Regions from separate parts of the Lysinibacillus sp. G4S2 genome, predicted to be linked through region 2. Evidence: riboswitches for the same ligand, from Rfam matches in the RefSeq annotation. Region 2 holds a riboswitch; each other region holds the start of a gene.

What was found. Region 2 has a riboswitch for lysine ahead of QUF91_RS20470 (aspartate kinase). Riboswitches for the same ligand answer to the same signal wherever they lie in the genome.
Region 1: it holds a riboswitch for lysine, as region 2 does, so the genes downstream of both, QUF91_RS01640 (amino acid permease) here and QUF91_RS20470 (aspartate kinase) in region 2, are expected to answer to the same signal.
Region 3: it holds a riboswitch for lysine, as region 2 does, so the genes downstream of both, QUF91_RS13575 (transporter substrate-binding domain-containing protein) here and QUF91_RS20470 (aspartate kinase) in region 2, are expected to answer to the same signal.

What each region holds. Positions count from the first base shown of each region.
Region 1 is NZ_JAUCFJ010000002.1:257,843-268,385, reverse strand. It holds gene QUF91_RS01655 (response regulator transcription factor) at 1-661, opposite strand, end outside; gene QUF91_RS01650 (serine hydrolase domain-containing protein) at 895-1,821, opposite strand; gene QUF91_RS01645 (hypothetical protein) at 2,138-2,260, shown strand; gene QUF91_RS01640 (amino acid permease) at 2,362-3,825, opposite strand; lysine riboswitch at 3,911-4,088, opposite strand; gene QUF91_RS01635 (CynX/NimT family MFS transporter) at 4,240-5,472, shown strand; gene QUF91_RS01630 (hypothetical protein) at 5,543-6,847, opposite strand; gene QUF91_RS01625 (RNA polymerase sigma factor) at 6,840-7,271, opposite strand; gene QUF91_RS01620 (nitric oxide synthase oxygenase) at 7,484-8,530, opposite strand; gene QUF91_RS01615 (hypothetical protein) at 8,836-9,033, shown strand; gene QUF91_RS01610 (YjcZ family sporulation protein) at 9,195-9,308, shown strand; gene QUF91_RS01605 (spore germination protein) at 9,847-10,543, shown strand, end outside.
Region 2 is NZ_JAUCFJ010000002.1:4,018,622-4,029,164, reverse strand. It holds gene QUF91_RS20485 (amino acid permease) at 1-239, shown strand, start outside; gene trxA (thioredoxin) at 372-683, shown strand; gene uvrC (excinuclease ABC subunit UvrC) at 796-2,586, shown strand; lysine riboswitch at 2,802-2,980, shown strand; gene QUF91_RS20470 (aspartate kinase) at 3,279-4,505, shown strand; gene QUF91_RS20465 (methyl-accepting chemotaxis protein) at 4,637-5,896, shown strand; gene QUF91_RS20460 (YslB family protein) at 5,948-6,382, opposite strand; gene QUF91_RS20455 (succinate dehydrogenase cytochrome b558 subunit) at 6,655-7,269, shown strand; gene sdhA (succinate dehydrogenase flavoprotein subunit) at 7,336-9,090, shown strand; gene sdhB (succinate dehydrogenase iron-sulfur subunit) at 9,096-9,875, shown strand; gene QUF91_RS20440 (acyl-CoA thioesterase) at 10,325-10,543, shown strand, end outside.
Region 3 is NZ_JAUCFJ010000002.1:2,627,828-2,638,370, reverse strand. It holds gene QUF91_RS13600 (5-bromo-4-chloroindolyl phosphate hydrolysis family protein) at 1-240, shown strand, start outside; gene QUF91_RS13595 (toxic anion resistance protein) at 237-1,301, shown strand; gene QUF91_RS13590 (DUF6501 family protein) at 1,360-1,557, opposite strand; gene QUF91_RS13585 (amino acid ABC transporter ATP-binding protein) at 1,862-2,593, opposite strand; gene QUF91_RS13580 (amino acid ABC transporter permease) at 2,606-3,331, opposite strand; gene QUF91_RS13575 (transporter substrate-binding domain-containing protein) at 3,490-4,344, opposite strand; lysine riboswitch at 4,461-4,647, opposite strand; gene QUF91_RS13570 (hypothetical protein) at 5,164-5,415, shown strand; gene QUF91_RS13565 (hypothetical protein) at 5,452-5,847, shown strand; gene odhB (2-oxoglutarate dehydrogenase complex dihydrolipoyllysine-residue succinyltransferase) at 5,792-7,036, opposite strand; gene QUF91_RS13555 (2-oxoglutarate dehydrogenase E1 component) at 7,131-9,953, opposite strand; gene QUF91_RS13550 (HAMP domain-containing histidine kinase) at 10,186-10,543, opposite strand, start outside.

The sequences.
Region 1 (10,543 bases), 3.8 Mb from region 2:
GCGTTTTAACATATTGAGGGTCGGATGGATTGTCTTCAATTTTTTCGCGTAATCTTCTTATATGTACATTAATAATATTTTCATCGCCATAGTAAGCATCATTCCAGATCAGTTGATAAATTTGCTGCTTTGTAAAAACTCGATTACGATTTGTTACGAATAATTTTAAGATGGCAAATTCCTTTGACGTAAGCTTTACTTTTTGCCCATTCTTCTCTACTGAAAAATTAACAAGATCTATCGTTAAGTTATCTAGCTCTAATACATCTTTCTTATCATCTACATGATTAGAGTATTGTGTAGCTCTTCTAATGGCGGCTTTGACACGTGCTGAAAATTCCAGCATCGAAAACGGCTTGGCGATATAATCATCTGCCCCTAATCCCAATCCTAACGCTTTATCAACATCACTATCTTTGGCTGACATGATGATAATTGGAAATGAAGCCTGTTCTCGTACGATCTTTAAAACTTCTAAACCATTAAGTTTCGGGATCATAATATCCAAGATCACTAAATCAAAGGAATTGTTTAAACAATTTTGTAATGCCTCTTCCCCATTTATTGCAGAGGTAACAAGGAACCCCTCCATCATTAAGTAGTTTTCTACCATTTCACGAATGGCTTCATCATCTTCTACTAGTAAAATATGCTTTTGCACTTTCATGCACCTCTTCTTTTTATTAGCTCATCACCATAACGTGTGGTTGATTTTGCCTTGGCGTAATTGTTGCTGTCGCTTCGTTAGCACTACGCTTTCGCACATACAAAACCCTGTTGCTGTCGCTTCGTTAACACTACGCTTTCGCACAAATAAATTGCCACAGGACGTGGCGTTCTTAGACTGAGTTCCTCTATTTCAGTAGGTGTTTGGCCACCCCTACCATCTGTTGATTATTTCAAGATGTAGTCCTTTATTAATTGAAGCGGTAATAAACTAGTTTCATACAAGTCACCTGTGATAGTAATAACTAGTTCTTCCTTTGGCCAAATAAAAATATATTGTCCCCCAAAGCCTAATGCAAAGAAATATTGATTATCTACCGAAAAAGCTTTAGTTTCATCCTGTTTATTTACCCACCAATGCATCCCGTAATAGCCGATATTGTCATAAGTCATTAAATTAGGCTTTATCGAATGGTTAATCCAATCCTCTGAAACTATCCTTTTTTCGTTATATATACCCTTTTTTAAAACTAAAAGGCCTACTTTCATCATATCTTCTGCTTTTAATAAAAGACCATCTGCCCCTTTACTAATTTTCTTCTTATCCTCATACCATTGATATTTGAGAATACCTAATGGTTGAAATAAATAACGATTGGCAAATTCTTTTGTTTTCATATTCGTCACTTGCTGCAATATAGCAGATAGTATATGGGAGCAACCCGAGTTATAATTCATATGCGAACCAACTGGATGCACCATCGGACGATCTATTATAAATTTTACTATATCAGAATGAAATACCATAGGAGCAAAACTATTCCATTCACCAAATTCCGGGAAATCTAACCCCTCCGTCATTGTTAAAAGGTGATATATTGTCATATCCATTTTACGTTTATCACCTTGCCGTTCGAATAGTTCAGGAAAAAAAGAATGGACAGGTATATGAACTGATTCTATATATTTTTGATCTATTGCAATGCCAAATAAGATGGAAAGAATACTCTTTGTGCAAGAATTAATTTTATGAAGTTTCTGTTGTTGTTTCTTGTTTTTATAGTATTGAAATATCGTTTTGCCATGACTATTAATCAAGAAAGTATTAATCTTTTCTTTTTTTAATCTGTTTTGTAAAAATGGATAGTCTATCATCTTTCCCCCTCTTATTATTAGTCTTCTCCTATTGGGTTTTTACGTGCAATTTTGCTGCCCGTTTATACTGAATAAATTATTTAAAATCCTCATCACCAAAAATTGCGGATGCCTTTTGTTAAAATATATGCTCTGTATATTAGTTGATCTTCGTTCCGACTGGGCGACTCTTTGGGGATTAGCGTCACAGATGAGACCCTAGAGCGAGCAGGTAGAGGAACGAAGGCTAAAAACATCACATCTGTGATAACGCCTTCGTGACCTACATCGTGTAGGCCCAAGCGGCTCATCGGACGCCCCTAGGAAGCTTTGCTCTGTGCGAAAGCGAAGTGCTAACGTAGCGGCGGCAATTGTTTTATCTGCGCGAAAGCGAAGCGGCAGCGGCAAAGCGCCCAGTCGGAACGGAAATCAACCACACGCTATGATGATTAGTCTATAATTTACCATATGACATGTTTTCGTTTTATAGATATTTTGCAAAATAGTAAAAAAAGCTGTTCCATAAACCATCATTCAATGGATTATAGAACAGCTTTAATATTAGTCTTCCACCTTTAAATCACATTCTTCAAGTGGAAGCATTTTTGTTTTATGCTTGATTTTATAGCCAAGCCATAACAGTAAGAACAGTGGAATACCAATGTATGAAACAACGACTCCGTACCAATCAATTTTATCACCCATAAAGGCCGTGTAGTTTTGACCGATAACAACAATCATACAAACTGTAAAGGCAAATAGCGGACCGAATGGAAATAGCTTCGCTTTATATGGCAGCAATTTCGGATCCAAGCCTTGTACCTCGAACGCTCGACGGAAACGATAATGGCTAAATGCAATTCCTAGCCAAGCAATGAAGCCAGACATCCCAGAGGCATTTAGAAGCCACATATAGACTACACCATCACCAAAGAATGAAGCTAAAAATGCTAAGGAACCTACAGCTAATGTCGCCAATAATGCGTAAATCGGAATACCTCGACGGCTTAGTTTAGCGAAAAATTTTGGTGCATGTCCATCTACTGCTAATTGCCAAAGCATACGAGAAGATGCATAGAGCCCTGAATTCCCTGCTGACAGCATAGCCGTTAAAATGACGGCATTCATCAATGAAGCAGCAAACGCAATTCCTAAACGGTCGAATACTAGTGTAAATGGTGATACAGCGATATCTTCAGACAACAAACGTTCGTCTGTAAATGGAATTAACATCCCAATTGCAGCAATTGCTAAAATATAAAATAACAGAATTCGCCAAAAAACTGACTTAACAGCTTTCGGAATATTTTTACCAGGATCATCCGTTTCTCCTGCTGTTATTCCAAGTAGCTCTGTCCCCTGGAACGAGAATCCCGCTGCTAAGAAAATACCAAATGTAGCAAAGAAGCCACCGTGGAATGGTCCATCACTAATAAAGAAATTCGTAAAGCCTACAGGAGCTTGACCACCTATAATACCAAAAATCATTAAGAAACTGGTGATAATAAAAACGATTACAGTTACAACCTTAATCATTGCAAACCAATATTCACTTTCACCGTAGCTTTTTACCGATAATAGATTGAACATTAAAACTACAGCGATAAATAAAGCAGTCCAAAGTGCTGATGAGCTATCTGGGAACCAATATTTCATAATTAACGATACAGCTGAAATTTCTGCCGCAATGGTAATCGCCCAGTTGTACCAGTAGTTCCAGCCAAGTGCAAAGCCTAATGCCGGATCTACAAATTTTGTAGCATACGTACTAAATGAGCCCGATGATGGCATATAAGCTGCCATTTCGCCTAAGCTCGTCATTAAAAAGTACACCATAACACCGATTAATGCATAGGCGAGCAGTGCACCGCCAGGGCCTGCTTGTGCAATGGCACCACCACTAGCTAAAAACAATCCTGTACCGATTGTACCGCCTAATGAAATCATTGTAATATGACGGCTTTTTAATTCTTTTTTCAACTTCGGCGCTTTATGGCCGAGCTGATTCACTTTTATTTCACTCACGATATAGCTTCCTTCCTTCTTTAAGAGGCAAAAAAAATGCCATCACATGAACGTAGTGATGGCTAAGTTAATCCTCAGTTCTTTCAAAAACGATAGCTCAACACGTTGTTCCAAACGTGACAGTTCTGTTCCTTTCGGAGACAGCCCCAGCATGAGGTTTTCAAGTCCCCTCACACTTCGGCGATATTTCCTTTCAACTAATTTCTCTAATGCTTGTCATTTCCATTAGTATACTCTTAAATAACGCGACCTCTACCTCAATGCAAACTTGAGGCATATAATTATTAAATTTATGATGTGTACTAGTTTAACATACGACCTTTGACATTTCAATAACCTGATTAATGTTCTGTATTTTACGAATTTTCAACCATTTTAAATAATTTGATAAAGTGGTATAGTAGTTCAATTATAATCGTTCTTACAGGGGGGATCAATTTGACTACTGATGAACATTCCAATACTTATCCTAGCAAGAAAATTAGCTGGAGAGGAACAACCTTATTACTAGTTATCGGCGTAATTTGTATTGCCTCTACATTACGGATGCCGCTAACTGTTGTTGGGCCTATTATTTCCTTTATCCGTGAAGATCTTGGCATATCCAATGTACTAGCGGGTTTTCTAACAACAATCCCATTACTAGCATTCGCCATCATATCACCATTTGTCCCAAATGTCGCACGTAAATTGGGGCTGGAATTAACATTATTTTTATCAACTATTCTTTTAGGATTAGGGATTGTACTACGTTCCCTTGGCACAACTGCTTTACTCGTGTTTGGTACTGTGCTAATGGGTATAGCTATTTCATTCGGTAACGTACTTATTCCAGGATTGCTTAAATTGAAGTTTCCCTATCACGTAGGTTTACTTATGGCATTTTTCACAATGTCGATGAATTTGACAGCTGGGCTAGGTGCTGGCATCAGCTATCCTATTGCCATTTCACCACTTGGCTGGCAAGGTGCACTAGCTATCGCGCTTGTTCTTGTGGTGTTAACCATTTTAATTTGGATTCCACAGTTGAAATTTAATAAGCCTGAACCGCCTTTTAAGACTACGAAAGAACGTACACCTTTATGGAAATCACCTGTTACTTGGGCTGTAACAGGCGCTATGGGATTACAATCATTATTATTCTATACAACTGCTGCTTGGATTCCTGAAATATATATAGCGCAAGGATTAGCCGCTGATCGTGCAGGCTGGATGTTTTCCATCATGCAATTTTCACAAGTCCCAATGGCTTTAGCTGTGCCTATTATTGCAAGTAAAATGGCGTCTCAACGGCCCCTTGTAATAATGTTTACGTCATTTTACATAATTGGCTTTATCGGGGTAGTAATGGAATGGACCAGCCTCGCAGTACTGTGGATGGTGCTACTAGGCTTAGCAGGGGGTGCTTCATTCGCATTAGCGATGATGTTCTTTACACTACGTACCCGTACCGCTTCTGAGGCAGCTGATTTATCAGGCTTTGCACAATCCATAGGATATTTATTTGCCGCAACCGGTCCAATCCTATTTGGATATTTGCACGATTTATTCGGCGGCTGGAACGTCGCTGGCTGGCTCTTTGTTGTCGTAGCATTGATACTGTTCTTATGTTCTTTTAGGGCTTCTAAAAATGAATATGTGAATTAAAGACCTCTTAAAAAGCACTAGTTTTGAATAAACCAGTGCTTTTTTCTATAATTAATTCTTATTCTACTATTCACAAGTCAACTTCAATTCCATTAACACTTATCGATTTAATATTCTCCATATTTAAAGGCTCATCTGCTAAAAATTTCAGCTTTATTTGTCCTTTATCTGTAAATGAAGTCGTTTGCATAAGAGTTTTTGTATGACCATCTTTCATACGGATAGTAGCTGTCATTTCAGTTGATTGTTCTATCTCTCCATCTCCTAACACTGTTAATCCTAGTGGAGAAATATCAATTTCAGTAGATCGCCAGCCTCCGAAATCATATATAAAATCAATTACTTTACTTTCCTTCACCGTATTTAATTTAAATGTCGTTTCCCAATTACCTTTTACTAAATTTCCACTTGTTGTGAAATTACCTCTTAATTCATAGTCTTGCATATCTATATCCTGCATATTAAAAATGTATTCTTGGTAGTTATGCCCGTATTCAGCATTCCCATTTTCATCTCTTCCATAACTTATACTTGATGGATGGATCTCCTCGCCTGCTGAATTTACAATGTAAAAATAACCATGATCATCTTTGTCATTTTGCATCCACTTTGTTTGAATATGGAATTTATTTTGAATAATGCCTACATTTGTAATTTCCATAAAATCAATAGTTGGTATTTTCATATTTTTCATTCCATTTGGTAGGACTACATAATTCTCACGTTCATTGGCATCTCCAGCCAGTTCCCCACCCATTCCTGATATAGCATCTCGATTCAGTGTCGTCGGTTGTTGCTGCTCAATATTATTTAAATCAATATTTACTTTGACGTCAAACACATGCTTATCACTTAGGAAAGACTGAATACTAAAATTAACTTTACTATTATTTAATGTTTCTGCTCCCGTTGCCTGAAAGCGTATCATTGCTGTTTTCGTTGACTCATCGTAAGCAACAACTTCATGTGTAAATGAATGACCCTTTGACATAAAGTAATCATAAATATCTAATGTTTCATCAATGCGGTCACCTTCTAAATCCTGCATTGTCACGTAAACAACAGCCATATCATCATCGTTCATTGCAGCGACAACTTCCATTTTGATTCCCTCATCGGTCATACTTAATTGAAGTGGTTGCAGCAGTAATGCCACCTCTGGACTAACAATAGACAGCAATCGATTTATATTGGAGTTTGTAGCTGCACCTACCCCTACTGAAAATGCTAAAAAAAGTGTTGCAATTAATGGAAGTACAATGAATTTTTTAAATTTCCTTTTACGGAATTTCGCCTGCTTTATACCTAGCTTTGATCTATTATGCAATTCACTAGGTAGCTCAATTGATTCTATAGATTGACGGATTTTATTCATAAAAATCTACCTCCTCTACTTGTAATCGTAATTTTTGAAGAGCACGATATAAAACTGATTTTGCTGTACCTAGGGGAATATGTAGTAACTCAGAAATTTCCTTAAAAGAATAGCCTTCGTAATACTTTAAAATGACAATACCTTTTTCTTCATCACTTAATTCATTTAACATTTGATAAAGTAAAATGGAAATAGTCGGATCCTTTACCGTCGTAGGAACAACATCGAGCATCTCAGTTTTCATTGGGACAACCTTTTGATGGCGCTTTAAATAGTTTAGTGCGCAGCTAATAGTAATTTTAATAAGCCATGTTTTAAAATAAGCAGGTTCTTTTAAGGTTGTGATTTTATCAAAGGATTTAAATGCAACTTCCTGTACAATATCTAACGCATCCTCTTGATTTTTCACATAAATAAAGGCCATTCGATATATATCCGCCTCATATGCTTGAAAAAGCTTTAAAAAGGCTTTGTCACTCCCCTTTTGTGCTTTCTTTACTAAGTTAATAATTGCCCTTCACTCCTTTCTATTTATTAGACAATTCCACAGTCCATTTAGCTTAAAAAAGAAAGAAGAAATCTCAAATAGTTGAAATTTCTTCTTTAAAAGGAAACTATAAAATTTTTAAATCCCTACTAATAAGGTGGTTTCTGATAAAAATAGTTCGGTGTATTGTAAGCATTAACAAAAGGCTTATGGTAAATATGAGTTGTAGCTGGCGAAAGAGGTGGAATCAACCACGCCCAATTGCCTGTAACCTCACGATCTGCTGCTGCTTCCGCTTCCTCAAACAATTTAAATTGCTGAGCTGCAGTATGATGATCTACAATGCTCACACCATCTTCTTTAAATGAATGCAATACCGCAATATTGAGCTCAACTAGTGCCCGATCACGCCATAGAGAAGCCTGTTTTGTTGTATCGAGGTTAAAAATTTCTGCTATAGCAGGCAACATATTATAACGCTCATGATCTGCTAAATTACGTGCCCCGATTTCTGTGCCCATATACCAGCCATTAAATGGAGCTGCCTGAAAATCAATACCCGCCATTTGGAAGCGCATGCTCGAAATAATTGGCACTGCATACCATTTTAACCCTAGCTTCTCGACTTGAGGAGCTTCAGGGTGACGAATCGGAACCTCGAGTACATATTCATCAGGGATTGCAAACACTTGCGGCTCTCTTCCATCTACCTGTACAACAAGCGGAAGCACATCAAATGCTGTTTTTCCGCCTTGCCAGCCAAGTGATTCACATATTTTTGTGAACTCTACGGAATGTTGATCACCAATGATCCCAGATTCCGTTTCATAGCCCGCATAACGGATTAGCTGGTGATTCCATATACGCACTCGCCCTGGTGCAAAAACGGTGATTGTTGGACGAATTTTCCCGTCATTTGTTGCATATTGAATATGCTCAAGTAAAGCATTGAACACAGCCTCTTCCGTTAGCGTATCTCTGGCATCTCTAACATGCAATGATTGCCAAAACAAACGGCCAATACACTTATTACTATTGCGCCATGCCACTCGTGCACCAAAGGTTAATTCCTCCGTCGTCGGTATATATTCTCCTGCTATTTTAATCTGCTGTAATTTATTTTCTAGCCATGTTTTAGACTCATTTTGTTCTACTCGATAAAGTTCTAAAAACTGCTGTATCTCATGTAAATTCATGTCGAACTCCTCCATCTACCCTCATATTAGAGGAACGGAACTATAATCACCACGAAAATATTTGCTGGAAAACATACATATTGCATATATGAAATACTTTGTTCAAATTTATACGTCACTATCATGTAATTTCATTAGATAGCAAAAACTTTATTTTAAAGACTTTATTAGAAGTCGTTTTCTCTAGAATCAGCCCTGATATTAATTATTAGTCACTGATTTATTTTATATTTATTTCGAGTGACCATCCCCAGTTAGTTAGGAGTATTCCTGTTAGAAAGATTTTTATGGCTTGAAAAAAAGATTTGTTTATCTACCCTGCACGAAGCGAATGTTTTCTGTGCGAAAGCGCAGTGCAACGTAGCAACAGCAACATTATTTTTTCTGCGCGAAAGCGAAGCGTCAGCGGCATTGTTTCTTCTGCGCGAAAGCGAAGCGTCAGCAACAAGGTTTTGTCTGTGCGAAAGCGAAGCGACAGCAACAACAAAGCGAGTAGCTCGTAGCGAAAAACAGCGCCTTCTAAACTAATCAGAATGGACAAAAGCGAATAATAAACACACCTGAAATAAAATATTTTTTTAAATTAAATTTTTTAGTGGATGAATGTCGCTAATCCTTTTAACAACTATTAATATTATAGATTTTAGAGAGGAGGGGAATAATTATGTCTCAAGAATATGGTTCTGGATCTGGATCTAGTTCATCATTTGCGCTAATCGTTGTTCTATTCATTCTTCTGATTATTGTTGGCGCTAGCTTTATGTCAAAATATTATTAATACCCAACACCGCCTCTGATGCTCATAATTATTAGGATCATACAAGCTTATCCTTTACACCTTCAAATATTAAATAAGGGTCACTATCCTCCGCGTGATCCTTTTAATTTTCCCTCTTTCAAAGTATTCATCCCTATACAACCCCACAAAGTACATTCAATACATCCATCTGACTTTGCGAGCATAATAAAAAGCACCTAATTATGAAATGCCTAACAATCAAATCCACTCTACGTCTTTTAATTTATGAAAGTCTTGATCCCTTTTGATTTCCGTTCCGACTGGGGCGTCCGCTGAGCCACAAGGAGTCGCTCAATCGGAACGAAGATCAACTGATATATAACGCATATATTTTTAAAAATGTCATCCACAACTTTTGGCGATGAGCCTTTTATTTCCTCATATGTAGAATCTAAATCTAGCTATACATCCATATGATAAAAGATTTTCCTCTTTAACTAAAATTTTGTGTTTAATTAAATATAAATTTGTACATCCTCTTAATAGTTTCAAAAACTTATTGAGGAGGAGATTTGGGGTGAATAATTTCGAGAATACTAATGCCTCCCAAGATTATATTCAAAAGGGACTATTAAACACAAAACTATCAAAAAATATAACTACTATAAAAGAAGCTTTCGGGAACAGTAGTGACCTTATTATACGAGAAACATTAATAGGGAAATCAAAGGAACAATCAATCGCAATCGCTATTATTCACACGGATGGTTTAGCTGATAACACCATAATTTCAGACTTTATCGTAGAACCTCTCCTATCTGATTTAAAGGAAACTTCCGAAACAACGATCAATGAATTAGATCAACATTTAAAGAATTACTGTTTAACAGTTGGACATGTTAACGATATTGCTGATTTTACTGCTTTATTTAACGCCATTTTAAACGGGGACACCGTTATATTGCTAGATGGTCTGGCAAAAGGGCTTGCGACGAGTACTAAAAGTTCGAAGGATAGAGCAATAACAGAACCTGCAACGGAAGCTGTCATTAGAGGCCCTAGGGAGTCATTTACGGAGACTTTGAGAACTAATACTGCTTTAATTCGGCGTAAAATCAAAAGCCCAAACCTTTGGATAAAATCTATGGTCATTGGTGATGTCACTCAAACAGACGTTGCCGTTATGTATATAAATGGAATCGCAAATGAAAAAATTGTACAGGAAGTTTTTGAGAGACTGGATCAAATTGAAATCGATGGCATTTTAGAAAGCG
Region 2 (10,543 bases):
TTATTTGGTTAATTATTGCGATTGCGCATTTGAAATCGCGTAAAAAACAGCAGGAAAAAACAAGTGCCTATGCAGTAAAATGGTTCCCTTATACAACTTGGATAGCGATTATTGCGTTAAGTGCAATCCTGATTGGTATTATTTTTACAACATCTATTATCGTTACAGGTATTACATTAGCTATTTATCTCTTTATTACGTTAACTTATGTGTATAAAGGTCGTTTTCAAGAAAATTAGTTAAATAGCGAATTAACATAATACCTTTTTTGACCTAGTTTTTCATTAATTATGCATACTAGGCAGATTGTTCGCTCTAGCGAATTTATCCATGCTATACTACAAGCATAGTAAGTTTAAGGAGGATTTCAAATGGCAATTGTACATGCAACAGATGCAACTTTCCAAGATGATATTAAAGAAGGGTTAGTACTAGTAGACTTCTGGGCTGCTTGGTGCGGACCTTGTAAAATGATTGGGCCAGTTCTTGAGGAAATGGACGCTGCAGGTAGTGCGGCTAAAATCGTAAAAGTAGATGTAGATAACAACCAAGGTACTGCAGCAGAGTACCAAATTATGTCTATCCCATCATTGCTATTATTCAAAGATGGTGAATTAGTAGACAAAACTGTTGGTTTCCAACCTAAAGAAGCGTTAGAAGCATTTATCGCAAAACATGCTTAATTTATAAGAAAAGAAAAGTCGAGCCATCTATAGATGTGCTCGGCTTTTTTTCGTTATATAATAAAGAGAAAAAGCGAACGCTAGTTTTAACAAGAGGGAGGGCTGGTAGGCGATGAATGATTTAATTAAACGAAAGCTTGAAATTTTACCAGATCAGCCTGGCTGCTATTTGATGAAGGATCGGCAAGGAACAATTATTTATGTTGGGAAAGCAAAAGTGCTGAAAAATCGAGTGCGCTCGTATTTTACTGGTACGCATGAAGGGAAAACACAGAGACTTGTAAGCGAAATAGAAGATTTTGAGTACATTGTGACATCCTCTAATATAGAAGCTTTAATATTAGAGCTTAATCTTATTAAACTACACGATCCGAAATATAATATTATGCTGACGGATGATAAAACGTATCCGTATCTTAAAATTACAAATGAAAAACATCCACGACTTATTACGACGCGAAAAGTGAAAAAGGATAAGGCGAAATATTTTGGTCCATATCCGAATGCATATGCAGCTAGTGAAACGAGAAAGCTGCTTGATCGTTTATATCCGCTTCGAAAATGTGTGCAACTACCTTCCAAGGTTTGTTTGTATTATCACATGGGACAATGCCTAGCACCTTGCGTAAAAGATATTGATGCTCAAATTTACCATGAAATGATTGAGGATATGACGAAATTTTTGAATGGTGGTGTTGAGGCGGTCAAAAAGGAGCTCGAGGGAAAGATGCTTGCAGCTGCAGAAAATTTAGAGTTTGAGCGTGCAAAAGAGTTTCGCGATCAAATTGCTCATATTGACACTGTCATGCAAAAGCAAAAAATCGTATCAAGTGATACAACGAACCGCGATGTATTTGGCTATGCAGTCGAGAAGGGCTGGATGTGTGTGCAAGTTTTCTTTGTTCGTCAAGGAAAGCTCATTGAACGAGATGTTTCGATTTTCCCAATTTATCAAGAGGCAGAAGAGGAATTTTTAACGTTCGTTGGCCGATTTTACGAGAAGTTAGAGCACATTAAGCCTAAGGAGATTTTTATCCCACAATCTATTGATGCGGATATTCTAACGGAATTACTTGATGTTCGGGTGTTGACACCAAAACGTGGGCAAAAAAAAGAACTTGTCGAATTAGCGATTAAAAATGCTGAAATTGCTGTAGCAGCAAAGTTCCAGCTTATTGAACGTCAGGAAGAACGAACGATAGGAGCGTGTGAGGCACTAGGTGAAGCTATGGGTATTTCTACACCTTTACGGATAGAAGCTTTCGATAATAGTCATATGCATGGAACAGATGCTGTATCTGCAATGGTTGTATTTATCGATGGGAAGCCATCAAAGAAGGAGTATCGAAAATACAAAACACGCACAGCTGCCAAGCACGATGATTATGGGGCAATGCAAGAAGTAATACGTCGTCGGTATACACGAGTATTAAAGGAAGGTCTACCTTTGCCAGATTTAGTACTAATCGATGGTGGGAAGGGGCAGATGGAAGTTGCGCGCGAAGTATTAGAAGATGAACTCGGCCTAGTCATTCCAATTGCTGGATTAGCAAAAGATGACAAGCATAATACGTCACAGCTTTTATTTGGTGACCCACCTGAAGTAATTGAGTTAAAGCGCACAAGTGATGGATTTTATTTACTGCAACGAATTCAAGACGAAGTACACCGCTTCGCCATTACCTTCTTACGACAGCAGCACGAGAAGCATGCCATTCAATCTGTTCTCGATCATATAGAGGGCATTGGTCCAAAGCGAAAACAGCAATTACTTAAGCATTTTGGCTCTGTCAAAAAAATTCGTGAGGCAAGTGAGTTGGCGTTACAGGAAGCCGGTATGCCTGCTAATCTAGCTAGCAATATTTACGCCTATTTTCATTCTGCAGAAAACACCCACCTCTGAAGGAATGAATTGCGCGGGCACAATTCAAAATCCGGACGCAATTACGCCAAGGCGAGTTGATTTTCAATAAGAGACATTGTCAAAGGATTAGACGTATGCTAAGGTTGTATATAACATTGCTCCTTAATATAGCAATGTTATGTACGGAGCCTTAGTTTTTTGTAGTTTCTATTTATCCATAAACTATAAGGTTCAATTAAATACATTCACTATTTAGTGATGATAGAGGTGCAAGGTTCAAGAGTAGTACATTCGAGGACGAACAAGTCCAGTGAAAATGTACAAAAGGGGAGCTTGCCGAAGTGGAGCATCGTTGTTTCCGATGCTGTGCTGGTTTTACATTTAAGAGATGTAAGACTGTCGATTCTAATCGTTTCGGAGAGCTATCACACATGCGCAAGTTACTTTTATTGTACATGTTATAGGCAGCTTTCACGTTATGTGAGAGCTGCCTTTTTAGCTTTCTGAAGATAACAAGTTATTCCGATAAAGGGATGATGTCAAAAGATTTTTCTGTATGATTGTGGGCCATAAACCATGCTCAACGGAGTAGCCCCCGAGAGCAAAGATACATGCGGAGAGCGTTCTCCGTGAGTGGAATGTACAGTCAAGTACATATTTGGGTGAGGAGCCGCAAAAGTAAGCTACTTTATAATCAGCGAAATGATTAAAAACGAAGGAGAATGGTAAAGATGGCGAGAATTGTGATGAAATTTGGTAGTGCTGCATTAGCATCGACAGAGCACATTCAAAATGTTGCGAAAAGGGCGCTAGCTGAAAGAGAAAGAGGGTATGATGTTGTCGTTGTAACAGCGGCGATGGCGAATATGACGAAAGAATTAGCAAAGATGGCTCGTGATCTATCAGATAATGCGTCTAAGCGTGAACTAGATGTATTACTTTCGACAAGCTCACAACTATCAAGTGCGTTAGTGGCAATTGCTTTGCAGGAAGAAGGATACAGTGCAGTGTCATTAACAGGATGGCAAGCGGGTATTCAAACGGATGATATGCATGGTAATGCACGTATAGATTATCTTGATGTAAGTCGTATTGAGGAACACTTTGCACAAGGACAAATTGTTGTAATTACTGGGGTACAAGGCATCAATTATTCACAGAATATTACGACGCTTGGTAAAGGTGGAGCGGAAACGACGGCTGTAGCTATTGCGGCAGCGTTGGAGGCAGAGCGCGTAGATATTTACACAAATGTGGATGGTGTCTATACAGCTGATCCAAGTCATGTAGCTAGAGCACAAAAGCTAAAAGAAATTTCCTATGACGAGATGCTAGAGCTATCAAATTTAGGATCACGAATTTTACATCCGCGAGCTGTAGAGTTAGCAAAGAAGTTTCAAATGCCAGTTATTATTCGGTCGAGTGTAATCGATACAGTAGGAACTTTATTGAAGGAGGAAGTTGAGATGGAGAAAAATTTAATTGTACGTGGTGTTGCCTATGAGTCAGATGTTATTCGTTTAACAGTTGGTTATGATGCTTATTCTGATGCTTCGTTAGCAGATATGTTCACAATACTTGCAGAAAATCGCATAAACGTCGATATAATCGTGCAAGCAATAATAGATGGATTAAAGCCGACTGTATCATTTACCATTTCAAAAGAGGAGTTTGCAGAAGCATTACGGGTCTTAGAAGATAGTAAACTATCACTAGGATTTAGTTTTGCTGATTTCGAAATCGGCTTAGCGAAAGTTTCTATTATTGGATCAGGTATGGCATCTAATCCAGGCGTTGCTGCCCGTATGTTTGATCGTTTACGTCGTGAAAGTATCCCGGTAAAAATGGTAAGTACATCTGAAATAAAAGTGTCTGTTGTTGTACCTCAAGACGAAATGATTCGTGCAGCAAATGCATTACACGATGAATTCAATTTAGAACATGCGCTTTACATATAATAATGAATAGGATGTGTCGGTAAAAGGTACATCCTATTTTTTCTTTATATAAATTTGATATTTTATATATTACTATTGTTGTATAATAAAGTGTAATTACATGTTTTACCAAGGAAAAGGTGGGAATTTGTATGGCATTATTAGGTTTATTTCAAAAGCCAATTAATGAAGGCGTTGAGAAACACAACGATTCTGAAATACAAATATTAAAAAAACGAATTCTACAATTGGAACTTGAGCAGGAAAGCGTTGATGTGAAAAATGCGATTTTAGATTTTGTACTAGCGCATATGGAGTTAATTAATTTTCAAACGATTTTAAAGGTTCAAAGTGTCTCAGCAAGTGTAGGAGATATTTCAGCAATGACTGAAGAAATGTCGTCAAATACAGAAGAGATGCTGGCTGTTGAGCAAAATGTTAATGCAAATATTCAAGAAATAAAACAGCATTCGTTACTACTAGTAGACGAAATGGAATCATCCATTACGAAAGGTGAAATGGTTCAGGAGCTGTTAGCTAAAGGAGCTCATTCAACAAAACAGCTGAATAATGAAATGAGTAAAATGAATGATATTAGTAAAAGTGTAACCGGGATTGCCGATCAAACACAACTACTAGCCTTAAATGCCTCAATTGAAGCTGCACGTGCTGGTGAACATGGGAAGGGCTTTAATGTTGTCGCGTTGGAGGTAGGAAAGTTAGCTAATAGCTCGAAAGATTCATTGCAAGAAATGACGAAGATTCGATCAGTCATCGATAGGCAATTACATAACACATTAGAAAATATTGAACAAGTTGAACATTACTTTACTGATTTTTTAAGTATCATGAAAGGCAATATTACTAATCTGACAGTAACAAGTAAAAATTTTGAAGAAGTTGCACACGGAATTCATCAAATGACAGCTGCATCAGAGGAAAACGTAGTAGCTGTAGACAGTTTAGCGGTGACGCTGACTGAATTATCACATACAAGTGACTTTTCAGAAATTGTACAGAATCAAGTATCTGAAATGCTAAAAGCTATCGTACCGACAATTCGAAAGCCATCAGAGCAAACGGTAATTAGCCAATTGGCAGCGAGGTTAATGGATCATGCTAGTTTTTTACGAATTGCTATTCAAAAAGCTGGACATAAAGAAATATTAAAAACGCATCATCAATGTGCGTTTGGGAAATGGTATTATGGGCATTTTGAGCAATATCAGAATTTACCAGAGTATCGTCATATAGAACAACCTCATGAATTAGTACATACGGCTGCTCAGAAATTAGTTAATGAACTGTCAAATAGTAACTTAGAAGAAATGGTTCAACACTCACTTAATATTTTGGAAGCATTTATTTCGTTAATAGATGTGCTTTTAAAAGAAAGACATGCTCAGTTATGAATAGAGAAAAGGATTGTCATCCAGCAATTTGGAATGACAATCCTTTTTGTTTTATTCGGTAGGTAGGGTGTGCATGATTCGTTCTTTGACGTCCCATTTTACTGTGAACATAACGTTTTGATGCTTTTCACGTTTTTCATCATAGCATTCTGTTAAATAACCTTTTGCTTGCTGGATTTGCTCAGCTATAAATCCTGCTTCAAGTCTAAAGCTACGCAAACCGATTTGTAAAATTGTTGGATCATTTGTCAATAGGAATATACGTCCATCCTTTGATTCTTTCATAAGCTCTAAATTACCCCAACAGGCATCTGCGAAAAATGCGATAATTTCATCTTGACTTCTACAAGGGAACTTTCTAGCAAGCTCTTTTCCTGCCCAATAAAGGACATCATCTTCATGTTTGCCAAGAATAGTAGATAGAATATGATCGCGAATTATCTCATAGCCAAATGATGAGATTGTAGGAGATGAAGTGTTTAACATTGAAATCCTTCTTTCTTAGAATTTTCTTAAAATTTAACCTCAATAAAGTAAAGGTAGATTTTTCGAGAAAAAATGATGCATCACGTACTAGATTGTTTCTTTAATAAGGGCTATGAAAAACTCCAAGTTACCTTGACGCTCGTAGCTCTTGAGAGTACAATAAACATGTCATAATATTGTACCATGATGAAATACACAGTCAATGAGGTATCATTTACAAAATGATGACTTCTTTTGTTGTGCTATTTTAAGTACTAAGGGGGGTAACAGTCTTGTCGAAAGATCGAGAGTTTTTATGGCGTCGTTTACATTCTCTACTTGGTGTCATTCCAGTAGGTCTGTTTCTGATGTTCCACTTGTCAATGAACTTCACTGCTGTTGGTGGTGAACAAGCTTACAATGATGCAGTAAGTAAGATGGATTTAATTCCACACAATCTTCTGTTAGTAATTGAGTGGGTAGTTATTTATATCCCATTACTGTTCCACGCATTCTATGGTGTCTTCATTGCATTCACTGCTTCACCAAACACAGGGCGTTTCAGTACATACCGTAACTGGATGTTCTCATTACAACGTTTCACTGGTGTATTCTTAGTGATTTTCATTGCATGGCATATTTTCCAAACGCGTATCCAAAAAGCGTTAGGTGCAGATGTTGAATTCAATATGATCGCAGATATCGTATCGAATCCACTAATGCTTGGATTCTATATTGTTGGTATTTTATCAGCAACTTTCCACTTATCAAACGGTTTATGGGCATTCCTAGTAAGCTGGGGTATTACACAATCTCCTCAGTCTCAAAAGGTTGCTACTTATGTAACAAACATTATTTTCGTAATTCTAAGTGTAGTTGGTGTGGCTGCTATTTTATCTTTCGTATAATTTAATAGAAGTTACTATAGAGTCCATTCAATCATTGCAATTTTTTAAGAGGAGTGAGAAATAATCATGGCGAAAAGCAAAATAATTGTTGTCGGCGGTGGTCTAGCTGGTCTGATGGCAACGATTAAAGCAGCTGAAGTTGGTACTGAAGTTGATTTATTCTCATTAGTTCCTGTAAAACGCTCACACTCTGTATGTGCGCAAGGCGGAATTAATGGTGCGGTAAATACAAAAGGTGAAGGGGATTCTCCTTGGATTCACTTCGATGATACAGTATACGGTGGGGACTTCTTAGCGAACCAACCACCAGTTAAGGGTATGTGTGATGCAGCACCTGGTATTATTCACTTAATGGACCGTATGGGTGTTATGTTCAACCGTACTCCAGAAGGTCTTCTTGATTTCCGTCGTTTTGGTGGTACACTTCACCACCGTACAGCATTCTCTGGTGCGACAACTGGTCAACAATTACTATACGCGCTAGACGAGCAAGTTCGTTCTCACGAAGTAGCTGGTTTAGTTAACAAATATGAGCACTGGGAATTCCTTGGTGCAATAGTTGATCCTGACGGCGTTTGTCGTGGTATCGTAGCGCAAGATATGCGTACAGAAGAAATTAAATCATTCCGTGCAGACGCTGTTATTATGGCAACTGGTGGCCCTGGTATTATCTTCGGTAAAACAACAAACTCTGTAATTAATACAGGTTCTGCTGCTTCTATCGTTTACCAACAAGGTGCTACTTACGCGAATGGTGAGTTCATTCAAATTCACCCAACAGCTATTCCTGGAGACGACAAAAACCGTCTAATGTCAGAATCAGCTCGTGGTGAAGGTGGACGTATTTGGACTTACAAAGACGGTAAACCTTGGTACTTCTTAGAAGAAAAATACCCTGCATATGGTAACTTAGTACCACGTGATATTGCAACACGTGAAATTTTCGACGTTTGTGTAAACCAAAAACTTGGAATCAACGGCGAAAACATGGTATACCTAGATCTTTCTCATAAAGATCCACATGAATTAGATATAAAACTTGGTGGTATCATTGAAATCTACGAAAAATTCGTAGGTGATGACCCACGTAAATTACCAATGAAAATTTTCCCAGCAGTTCACTACTCAATGGGTGGATTATGGGTTGACTACAACCAAATGACTGAGATTCCTGGTTTATTTGCAGCAGGTGAATGTGATTACTCTCAACATGGTGCAAACCGTCTTGGTGCGAACTCATTATTATCTGCTATCTATGGTGGTATGGTTGCTGGTCCAAACGCAGTTGATTATGTTAAACATCTTAAAAAGCATGCTGAAGATCTTCCACAGGAAATTTTCGATGCTCGCGTAAAAGAAGAACAAGCGAAATGGGATGCTATCATGAAAATGGATGGCACAGAAAACGCTTACTTACTTCATAAAGAGCTTGGTGAAATGATGACTGCTACTATGACAGTAGTACGTTACAACGATCAACTTCAAGATACATTGAAAAAACTTGATGAATTCCAAAAACGTTGGGAAAACATTAACATCAACGATACACAAAAATGGAGTAACCAAGGTGGTCACTTTACGCGTCAGTTGAAAAATATGATTTACCTAGCGAAAGTAATGACAAAAGGTGCATTATTACGTGACGAATCTCGTGGTGCACACTATAAGCCTGACTTCCCGAATCGTGATGATGAGAAGTTCTTAAAAACTACAATGGCGAAATTTGACCCAACTACTGGTGATCCAATTATCACGTACCAAGAAGTCGACGTTTCATTAATTCCACCACGTAAACGTGATTACTCTGCGAAAGGAGACTAAGAATTATGGATATCGCAGCTAATACTGGAAGAATGGTAAAAGTTGAAATTTTACGTCAAGATACACAAGGTGGCAATGGCTACTGGCAGAAATTCGAAGTTCCTTACCGCCATGGTATGAACGTCATTTCTGTTTTAATGGAAATTCAAAAGCATCCAGTTATGTCAAATGGTGAAAAAACAACACCAGTTGCATGGGACATGAACTGTCTTGAAGAAGTTTGTGGTGCATGTTCAATGGTTATCAATGGCCGTCCACGTCAATCTTGTTCAACACTGATTGATCAATTGACTGAACCAGTTCGCCTTGAGCCTATGAAAACATTCCCAGTTATTCGTGACTTACAAGTTGACCGTGAACGTATGTTCAACGCACTTAAAAAAGTTAAAGCATGGGTTCCAATCGATGGTACTTATGATTTAGGTGAAGGTCCACGTATGCCAGAAGGTAAACGTCAATGGGCTTATGAATTATCTAAATGTATGACTTGTGGTGTATGTATGGAAGCGTGTCCAAACGTGTCTGAAAAAGCTTCATTCATCGGACCAGCACCGTTATCACAAGTACGTCTATTCAACACTCACCCAACTGGTGCAATGATTAAAGACGAACGTTTAAATGCAATTATGGGCGATGGTGGCCTTGCAAACTGCGGTAACTCACAAAACTGTGTAGCTGCTTGTCCTAAAGGTATTCCTTTAACAACATCTATCGCATCATTAAACCGTGCAACTACAGTGCAAATGTTCCGTAACTTCTTCGGTTCTGACCACTTCGTAGACTAATAGTACAAGCTAAACTCCCTTACATTCAATGTGTGAGGGAGTTTTTTTATGTTTTATAGGAAGTGCTATCTTAAGGGGCATTATTCGATAAAGATTAATAAACTACAAGAGTTCATTAACTAGGAGATCAAGATCAAGATGCTAACTGTGTTTATGACAACGAAACGAGGAGACCTGGCAGTCAGTCAGCAGAGCATTTGAAGAAGCTTCCCGTTGTCAGTAAAACTAGTTGGTTTCTACAAATACAGCTTAGGCATTGGGCTAATGATTGAATAAGGATAGTCGATTGGCACCGAAGATAAGGAAGTTTGTTGATAAATTGAGAAAAAGTCTGAATTTTCTATGATAATATAGTATTTTCCTTTATAATGAATATGTATTCATTTTGATTCGCTAACTCCATTTGTACTTTTAGGAGGAAGCAAATGAAAATTAGGGGGATGGCTAAGATGAAAGCAAATTATATCGAAGATTTTCAGGAATGGGCAAAGGATTTTTCATTTTATACTGAGGTGCGTGTACGTTTTTCAGAAACGGATATGTTCGGTCATATGAACAATACAGTTAGCTTTACATATTTTGAACAGGCACGAATCGATTATTTTCGCCATTTAGGCATTCTAATGCCATCAGCAATTGATGAAAATGTGGACGGTATTCCGATAGTA
Region 3 (10,543 bases), 1.4 Mb from region 2:
GCTGTCGAATTAACGGATAAATATACAATGTTATCGAAACAGCCTGTAAAGGATAAGGAAATCCAGATTACATTATCAAAAACACGAGAAACACTGACAGACTTAAATGATACGATTCAAATTGATTTAAAGGATGCGCTTTCTAATGATATCGACCATCTTCAAATGGAAATCGAATTTGCGAATCGTTCCAATAATAGACGAAGAGAACAATTGGAATGGAGAGGCGATGATAAGTGACAGCAAATGATCACGCATTTCAACTTAATACAATACAAGGTCTTTCTCCCCTAGTGCAATCTTATTTAGAAACTACAAATACCGAGGCGATGGCGACGTATGAAACGCTATCGCCTCTTGCACAAAGTCGTGCACTTCTATATGCTAGTCAACTTGACCTGACAAACTTCGAATCAGTACTGTCTTTAGGGCAAGATTCACAGCGTGCTCTTTCGCAATTTGCTGATCGAATGCTTGCACAAGTAAAACAGAAAGACGTCTCAAAAGTTGGCCAAATGTTAGATTCATTAATGCAAACATTAGACCGTGTTGACCCTAACGCGTTAGAGCCAAAAAAACAGTCTTTTTTTAAAAAAATGTTTGGTAAAACAGAACGACCTATTAAGCAAACATTAACGGAGTTTGAACGTATTAGTATCCAAGTAGAACGAATTGGTGTTCAACTTGAACGTTCACAGCTTCAAATGATTAAAGATGTAGAAATGCTTGAAGAACTTTATTCACATAATAGAGGATTCTTTGAGGAGTTAGCGACTGCTATTGCAGCAGGGCAAATGAAGAAGCAGCAAGCAATCGAAGTCGAGCTTCCTGCAAAGGTAACTAGTGTACAGGCAACGAATCAACCACTTGATGTCCAACAGCTGAATGACTTTGCCGCTCAAATCGAACGACTAGATCAACGTATTTATGACTTACAAGTTTCACAGCAGGTTGCCTTACAAACTGCGCCACAAATACGTATGATTCAGCAGTCCAATCAAACGCTAGCAGAGAAAATTGAATTTTCAATTGTGACACTTATCCCACTTTGGAAAAATCAATTAGCCATGATGTTATCCATGAACATGGACCATCAATATGCACAGCTAGAGGAGCGATTATCTCGCACGAATGATCGGTTTGCAAGCCCCTCTTTTGAACAGCAAGTATCGAAATTCAAAGAAACACAGCATGAGCTTCAAACGGCTATCAAAGATGTCTTTGCCTTACATACAGCTACAGAACAGGAAAAACAGCATTTACAAGATGTAGCTGATTTAAAGGGTTATACAAGAGACTGATTCTGTTTTTTCAATGAACAAGGGTGGTTCAGAAATCATCTGAACCACCCTTGTATTTTCATTCAAAATAATCTTTATAGTAGCCACCAATTTTACCAGTGTTATCAATAATAAAAACGAATTCTTCTGTTTCATTTTTTACATCATATTGTTTCCCTACTGTTAATACGTTTGATACTAAATATTTTGATGCATTTGTATGCTTACAAGTGACAGCGCGTAGTGTTGGTGCATCTTTCCATTTTAAATGTAACATAATCTCTCTACCTCTCTTTACTAGCATGAAGCTAATGTCTACTGCTTATTTTATAATATTTTAGATGTTTTGTGGAGAAAAAAACCATAGAAGATCATATTTTCTCCGTAAAAGTCTATTTTCTTATCTATTTCTATACTTAAATTTTAACTTCGAGGTGTTATTATGAGCTTTGGTGGTGTACCACAATGGTTTTTCATCCTTGCTGTAGCATTTGCAATTTGCTTTGTTATATATGCAGAGTGGAATTCTAGAAAATAAGTGAATCCATCTATGTGGACTCACTTTTTTAGTTGTGCTGAATTTATTTTAAAGTACGTTTTAAAAACTCTTTTGTTCGTTCATGCTGTGGGTTTATTAAAACCTGTGATGGTGGTCCCTCCTCTACGATAACACCTTTATCCATAAATACAACGCGATCCGCTACCTCTTTGGCAAACTCCATTTCATGTGTAACAATTAACATCGTATTTCCGGCATCCGCTAGCTGTCGCATTACCTTCAACACTTCGCCAACCATTTCTGGGTCAAGGGCTGACGTCGGTTCATCAAACAGCATTACATCTGGATTCATTGATAATGCTCGCGCAATCGCTACACGCTGTTTTTGACCGCCAGATAGCTGCCGTGGCTTCGCATTGACATATTGGTCCATGCCTACAATTTGCAAATATTTCAAAGCAACTTCTTCGGCTTCTGCCTTTGAACGCTTTAAAACTTTCATTTGGCCTACAGTGCAATTTTTTAGCACATTATGATTGTTGAATAAGTTGAATTGCTGGAATACCATACCTAAATGTGTACGATATTCTTGAATATTATGCTTTTCGTCTAAAATATTTTCACCTTTGTAAATAATTTGACCACCACTTGGCGTTTCCAGTAAATTAATGCAGCGTAGTAGTGTTGATTTACCAGATCCTGAAGAACCGATAAGGCAGACAACCTCGCCCTTTTCTACTTGAAAATTTACATCCTTTAACACTTGGTTACGCCCAAATGATTTACTTAAATGCTCTATTTTAATAACCGTCATTTGTCCGTCCCCCTATATGGCTTCTTTCTGTTCTTTTTGATAGGCATCTGGTCCATCCAATCGTTTTTCTACATATAGTAAAATTCTTGATGCGGTAAATGTCATGATGAAATAAAGGACACAAGCTACAAAGAATGATTCAAAATAGCGGAAATTATTACCTGCAATCGATTTTGTTTGGAAGAATAATTCAGTAACCCCGATAACGTTTAAAACTGCTGTATCTTTAATATTCATAATTAATTGATTACCTGTTGCAGGCAATACATTTCGCGCAACTTGTGGTAGTACAACATGCAGCATAATTTGGAAATGATTCATCCCAATTGCCGAAGCGGCCTCGTATTGTCCTTTATCAATTGACACAATACCACCACGCACAATTTCCGCCATATAAGCACCTGTGTTTAGTGACACGACCAAAATACCTGCTGTAATAAAATGCATATCAATGCCAAATGCTATATCTAATCCGTAAAATACAACCATTGCTTGTACAATCATTGGTGTACCACGGAAGAATTCGACATAGCATGTTAGTAAAAAATTAAAGAGCTTTAAACTATAGAATTTTACACCCTTTTTACGAACCTTGATGGTATGCATAATTCCAATGAAAAATCCGATAAGTGCACCAATAATTGTACTACTAATTGAAATAAGTAATGTATAATACGCACCTCGTAAAAACATTTGCCAGTTGTTCTCAACAATAGAAATAATCCATTCAAGACTCATGATGTTCCTCCTAACAACGTCGTGTTGCTTGCTCGTTCCAGTATTCTATTGGAGCATTTGTTTCTTTTAGTTTATGAAACTTTTAGCTATGACATTATCATTATTTTAAGAGATTCTTATGATAATGCACGGACTGTCAGGCAGCCCGTGCATTTATATTATTGTGCTGCTGGTTGTTTTTGAATTGCTTCTTCCATAATTTTTTGGCGATCATCTTCAGAAATACCTTTTAGGATTTCATTGATTTTTTCCATATTTGCATCATCTTTACGTAAACCAACTGCAATAGATGTGTTTGAAATATCTGTTTTGAATCCTTTTTCAAACTTTACATATGTGAATTTATCGTTCGCTGCAGCAGCGGAAATCCCTTCTGGACGCTCAGCTACATAGCCGTCAATTTTTCCAGCCTCTAATGCTACACGCATTGCTGGGAAACTATCCATCGCTGTTTCTTTTTGTACATCTTTAATCTGATCAATCACATTATAGTTAGATGTATTTAATTGAGATGTGATTTTAGCTCCTGAAAAATCTTGGATTGATTTTGCCTTTTCATACTTGCTACCTTTTTTAATGACCATAACAAAATCAGAAGTATAGTAGTTTTCAGTGAAATCAATTGTTTGCTTACGCTCATCAGTAGGTGACATTCCAGCAACGATTGCATCAATTTTATTTGATTGCAGTGCTGGTACTAAACCATCCCACTCCATTTTCACAATTACTAATTCTTTTCCTAAGCCTTCAGCGATTTTTTTCGCCATTTGCACATCATAGCCGCCTGCATATTCAGCATTATCGGCAATTTTTACTGCGCCATTTGCATCATCTTGCTGCGTCCAGTTAAATGGAGCATAGCCCGCTTCCATCCCAACACGGAATTCACCACCTCCACCTTTATCGGCACCAGCATCACCTGTTGCCTCATTCTTTTTGTCTTTAGCGCCACAAGCGGCCAACACAATTACAGTCATTACAGATAGCATTAATAACAACCATTTCCTTTTCATGTAAAACTCCCCTTTTCTGTTAAAAAATAAGACAACTATACAAAAAAAGACCTAAGCATTGAACTTAGGTTTACCTTTAATTGATAGTTGCCCAAATCCTCACTATAATTTCCATGTTACGAGATAGCACAACCTAGTAAACCTGGAAAGAAATTTACTAGGACAGTCCTGCACTTATTCACTGCAGACCCAGCATAAAAGTACGAGCTCCTTTTATACTTCGGCGATAGTTCCTTCTCCATTGCGTCTTCGCTTGCTTTTACTCAACAATGAACTAATAAATACCGCGCCTCTACCTCACTATAGAACAAATGTGAGGTTTGTTTATTTAATTGATATATAGATACTACAATAAAAGTAAGTTAATCGTCAAGATAATTTTATTATTATTCTGACTGTTTACAATATTAGGTTTTTAACCTTATTAAATCCATTACATTCGCACAATTGCCAAGGTGACAATCGTTTTTTTCAGTTGCGTTGATTAACCATTATTATACATTCTAATTAATTAGAAGAGGTTAATTTCCGCTACGGACTACTAGCTTTCCTGTGGGAGTTGAGTAGCCCTAAGCTACAATCAGTTAAAATAGTAAAATAGTAACGCATAAGCAAAATAGCAACAAAAAAATCCTTTTATCGCTCAATAATAAACCTATTCTCCTAATCAACACGCCTGTTTTATTTATTTTATTTATTAGTAAATCCGCAAATATTTAATACTCAACTAGTATTTTGTAATCCAAAAGATACTATTAATCAGTAATGATAATATCCTTTGCACTATAATTTTTTTTTACTGAAGCATATCGTAAAGGTTTGGGGAACCTATCCGTCGCTTCGTTTGCTTTATCCGTCGCTCTGGCTCTTCTTTCCGTCGCTCTAGCTTTTCTATCCGTCGCTTTGATTCCTATCCGTCGCTCCAGCTTTTCTTTCCGTCGTTTGGACTGCTTTATCCGTCACTTCAACTCTTCTATCCGTCGCTTCAGTTCCTATCCGTCACTCCGGTTCTTCTATCCGTCACTTCGATTGCTTTATCCGTCACTTTGGCTCTTCTTTCCGTCGTTTTGATTCCTATCCGTCGCTCCGGCATTTCTTTCCGTCGTTTTGATTGTTTTATCCGTCGCTTCGATTGCTTTATCCTTCACTTTAACTCTTCTATCCGTCACTTCAGTTCCTATCCGTCACTTTGGCTCTTCTTTCCGTCGTTTTGATTGCTTTATCCGTCGCTCGGCTCTTTTTTCCGTCGCTTCGGTTCCTATCCGTCGCTTCGATTACTTTATCCGTCACTCTGGTTCTTCTTTCAGTCGCTTCGATTGCTTTATCCGTCGCTCTGGCTCTTCTTTCCGTCGTTCTGAATGCTCTATCCGTCGCATCCTTAAATATTTTCATAAAAAGCAAAAAACCCTGCGAAACAATGTTCGCAGGGTTTTAATAAACTCAGGAATTAAGAATTTAATAATAAATCTTCTGGGTTTTCTAGAAGTTCTTTTACAGTTTTAAGGAAGCCTACAGAATCTTTACCATCGATAATACGGTGGTCATAAGAAAGTGCTAAGTACATCATTGGGCGAATTTCTACTTCACCATTCACTTCAACTGGACGTTTTTTGATCGTGTGCATACCTAGGATACCAGCTTGTGTACCATTCATGATAGGTGTAGACATTAATGAACCGAATACCCCACCGTTTGTAATTGTGAATGAGCCACCTTGAAGATCTGCTAAACCTAATTTTTTATCGCGTGCTTTTTTAGCTAGGTCTGCAATTGAATCTTCAATTTCAGCAAAGTTTTTGCGGTCAGCGTCACGTACAACTGGTACTACTAAACCTTCTTCTGTTGATACAGCTACACCGATATCGAAGAAGTTGTTTAAGTGAATTTCATCACCAGCGATTTGTGCGTTCACATATGGGTATTTTTTAAGTGCTGCAACTACAGCTTTAGTGAAGAATGACATGAAACCAAGTTTAGAACCAGTTGACTCGAAGAATTGGTCTTTTTTACGAGAACGTAATGCCATAACGTTTGTCATATCTACTTCGTTAAATGTTGTTAACATTGCAGTAGATTGTTTTACTTCAAGTAAGCGTTTTGCAATTGTTTGGCGACGACGGCTCATTTTTTCAACTGTTACACGTGATTCATCTACAGCTGCAACTGCTTTAGGTGCTGCTGGAGCTGCTTGTGGTGCTGCTACTGGAGCTGTACCATGAGCTGCAACGTCTTGTACACGTACACGTCCTTGTGGATCTACTGGAGATACAGCAGCAAGGTCAATACCTTTTTCGCGAGCAAGTCTACGTGCTGCTGGAGATGCGATTACACGCTCACCAGAAGTTTCTTCTACAACTGGAGCTGCTGCAACAGGAGCTGGAGCTGCTTGTGGCGCTGCTGGAGCTGGTGTTGCTTCAACTGGAGCTGCTGCTGGAGCTGGAGCTGCTGCTGCACCTTCGCCAGCTTCTACAACTGCGATTACTTGACCTACAAGTACAGTATCGCCTTCTTCAGCTAAAATTTGAGTTAATACACCCGCTTCTTCAGAAATGATTTCAGCGTTTACTTTATCTGTTTCAAGTTCAACGATGAATTCACCTTTTTCAACGCGATCGCCCACTTTTTTTACCCACTGTGCGATACTACCTTCTGTAATCGATTCTGCTAATTCAGGGACTTTAATTTCAGCCACTTTCATTTCCTCCTTTGATTAACGTGCATTGTGTGCACATAAAAGGGCTACTGCCTAAGCAAGTAGCCCGGCTCTCAATAATTAATATGTGATTTTATTTAACCTTTACAGGCTCAGCAACTGCTTCTTCTACAAGTGCGGCTTGAGCTGCTTTATGAGAATCTGCATCACCTTCAGAAGTAGAGCTCATTGCAGGACGACCTACATAACGTAGCTTTTTACCTTCAGAAAGATCATATAATGTTTCTAATGCATAATTCCAAGTACCTTGGTTTTTAGGTTCTTCTTGTACCCATACAACTTCTTTTACATTAGGATACTTAGCAATAATACCAGCAACTTGCTCTTTTGGGAATGGGTAAAGTTGTTCTACACGAACAATGTGTAAGTGATCGAAGCCTTCACCATCTTTAATACGATCTGCGATGTCGATCATTACTTTACCTGTTCCTAATACAACGCGCTCTACAGCTTCTGCTTTTGAACCTAGACCTGGTTGCTCAATTACTTCTTGGAATGAGCCATTTGCTAATTGATCAGCATTAGCAGCAGCTAATGGGTGACGAAGTAAGAATTTAGGTGATACCACTACAAGCGGACGAACACCTTCTGTTCCTAATAATGCTGCTTGACGACGTAATAAGTGGTAGTAGTTGCCTGCGTTTGAACAGTTTGCAACGAACCAGTTATTTTCAGCTGACATTTGTAAATAACGTTCCATACGGCTAGAAGAGTGTTCTGGACCTTGACCTTCATAACCATGCGGTAAAAGAATTACTAAACCAGATTTTTGACCCCATTTAGCACGTGCACCTGAAATAAAGTTATCGAACATCACTTGTGCCATGTTTGCAAAGTCACCGAATTGAGCTTCCCAAACTGATAATACATGGTCATTTTCTAAATTATAACCATATTCAAAGCCTACTACCCCTGCTTCTGTCAGTGGAGAGTTGTGCACTGTAAATGAAGCATTTGCACCAGAAATATGGTGAAGTGGCGTAAATAATTCGCCATTGTTTTTATCATGTAACACTAAGTGGCGTTGAGAGAACGTACCACGTTGTGCATCTTGACCTGTAAAACGTACTGGTGTGCCATCTTGAATAATTGTTGCATATGCTAATGTTTCTGCATGACCCCAGTCGATTTTTGCAGAAGCAAATGCATCACGGCGTTTTTCTAAAATTTTGCCAAGTTTTTTCTGTGGCTCGAAGTTTTCTTTAAATACTAAAAGCTCTTCGTTAATTTTCCCTAGACGTTCCGCACCAACTGCTGTATCAATTTGTGGGAATTCTACTTTTAATTCTTCTGGCATTTCAAGATGTTTGTGCTCATCTTTATCTGCCATTTCTTTTACGTGGTCATAAGCTGCTTGCATTTCTGCATAAATAGCTGTATCTAAAGCTGCTACTTCATCAGCAGAAACAACACCTTCAGCTGCTAATTGTGCACCATATAAAGCACGAACTGGTTCATGTTTTGCAACTAATTTGTATGTTTCAGGGTTTGTAACAGTTGGATCGTCAGTTTCATTGTGACCGTGACGACGGTAACCCATTAAGTCTACAACGATATCTTTACCGAATTTTTGACGGTAGCTCGCTGCGAAACGACCTACAAGTACAACAGCCTCTGGGCTATCTGCATTTACGTGTACTACCGGTACTTCATAACCTTTTGCAGGGTCAGAAGAGTAAACCGATGAACGTGAGTCTTGTAGTTCTGTTGTAAATCCAATCATGTTGTTAGCAATGACGTGGATTGTACCACCTGTTGTGAACCCTTCAGTTTTTGCAAAGTTTAATACTTCTGTTACGATACCTTGACCTGGGAATGCAGCGTCACCATGCACTAGGATACCTAAACCTTTTGTACGGTTATGGATAGCTTGCCCTGGCTTAGAAGTATCATCTTGTGCTCCACGAGCAGTACCTAAAACAACTGGGTTTCCTACTTCTAAGTGAGATGGGTTGTATGCAAGTTTAACATTCATACCAGATTCACGGTTGTAAGAAGCACCCATGTGGTATTTCACATCACCTGTCCAACCTTTAGTTATTTCAAGGCGACCATCTTCTGGTAAAAATAAGTCATTAGACACATGTGCAAAGTCAGAGAACATCATATCGTAAGGTTTATTTAAAATATGTGTTAACACGTTTAAACGACCACGGTGAGCCATTCCGATACGTACGTTTTCTACGTTATTTGCTTCAGATATTTTTAAAATTTCATCGAATAGGACGATTTGAGTATCTAAACCTTCACCAGAGAAACGCTTTTGACCTACAAATGTTTTATGGATAAATTTCTCGAAATTTTCAACACGAGTTAAACGGTCTAATAAAGCTTTCTTCTCATCAGAAGCTAATGCTTGTTTAAATGAACCTGATTCAATTTGTGCTTGAATCCAATCACGTTCTTCTGTTGTTACTACGTGGTTATATTCAAATGCTACTTTATCTGTATAAACAGATTTCAAGTAATCTATTGCATCCTTACCATTTTTCACGTTTGCTGGCACATCTTTGAAGAAGATAGCTGCAGGAATTTCAGCTAAATCTGCAGCGCTAAGGTTGAACGCGCTTTCTTCAATTTGAGCTGTTTGTAGTTCACGGTTTTTCAAAGGATAAATATCTGCTGCTAAATGACCATGTGTACGAATTGCATCTGCCAGTTTCACAGCTGCTAACACTTTTTTGTAATCGCCAGCAGGAGCTGCTGCATTACTAGCTACAGCTACTTCACCTTCTACTACTACTGGTGCACCAAATTGTTGGAATAATAATACTAACTCCGGTTCTACTTCTTCAGGAGACTGTAAGAATAAGTCGTATTGCTCCATCACATATCCTAGGTTAGGACCAGAGAAAGCTGACCATGGAGAACTTACAGTTGTAACGTTGTTCGACATGAAAAATGACCTCCAAATTTTGCCTTTCGGCAGTTCCATTAATTAAATTACAATTAATTATATAATATTTCTCCGTTCTTTAAAAGGATGTTTAACACAACTTATCCATAATTTAAAGAACGTTTTTTCCATCTCAATCTTACTACTCTTCACAAAAAATACAACTCTTTTTATAAAATTAAGCAAATTTTTTCGTAAAGGCTAAAATAATTAAATAAAGCGTGGATTTTCTTCAATATTTTAGCGGGAATTTCATCGAGAAAACGGTTCCAACATTTTTTTCACTCTTGACTTCTACAGTACTATTATATTTTTCAAGCAACATTTTTGTAATACTAAGCCCTAAGCCCGTTCCACCTATTTGACGATTTCTAGCTTCATCAACCCGATAAAAGCGATCGAAAATAAAAGGAATGTTTTCTTCTGTTATCCCAATTCCATTATCTTCTATTTTCAGCAGCACTTCCTTTTCAGAGACAGATAATGAAATTTGAATGTCCGGAACTATTTCACAATAACGAATTGCGTTTTCTATTATATTACGAACAATTTGACTGAGTGCATTTTCTGTGATGAATAAAAGACCTATT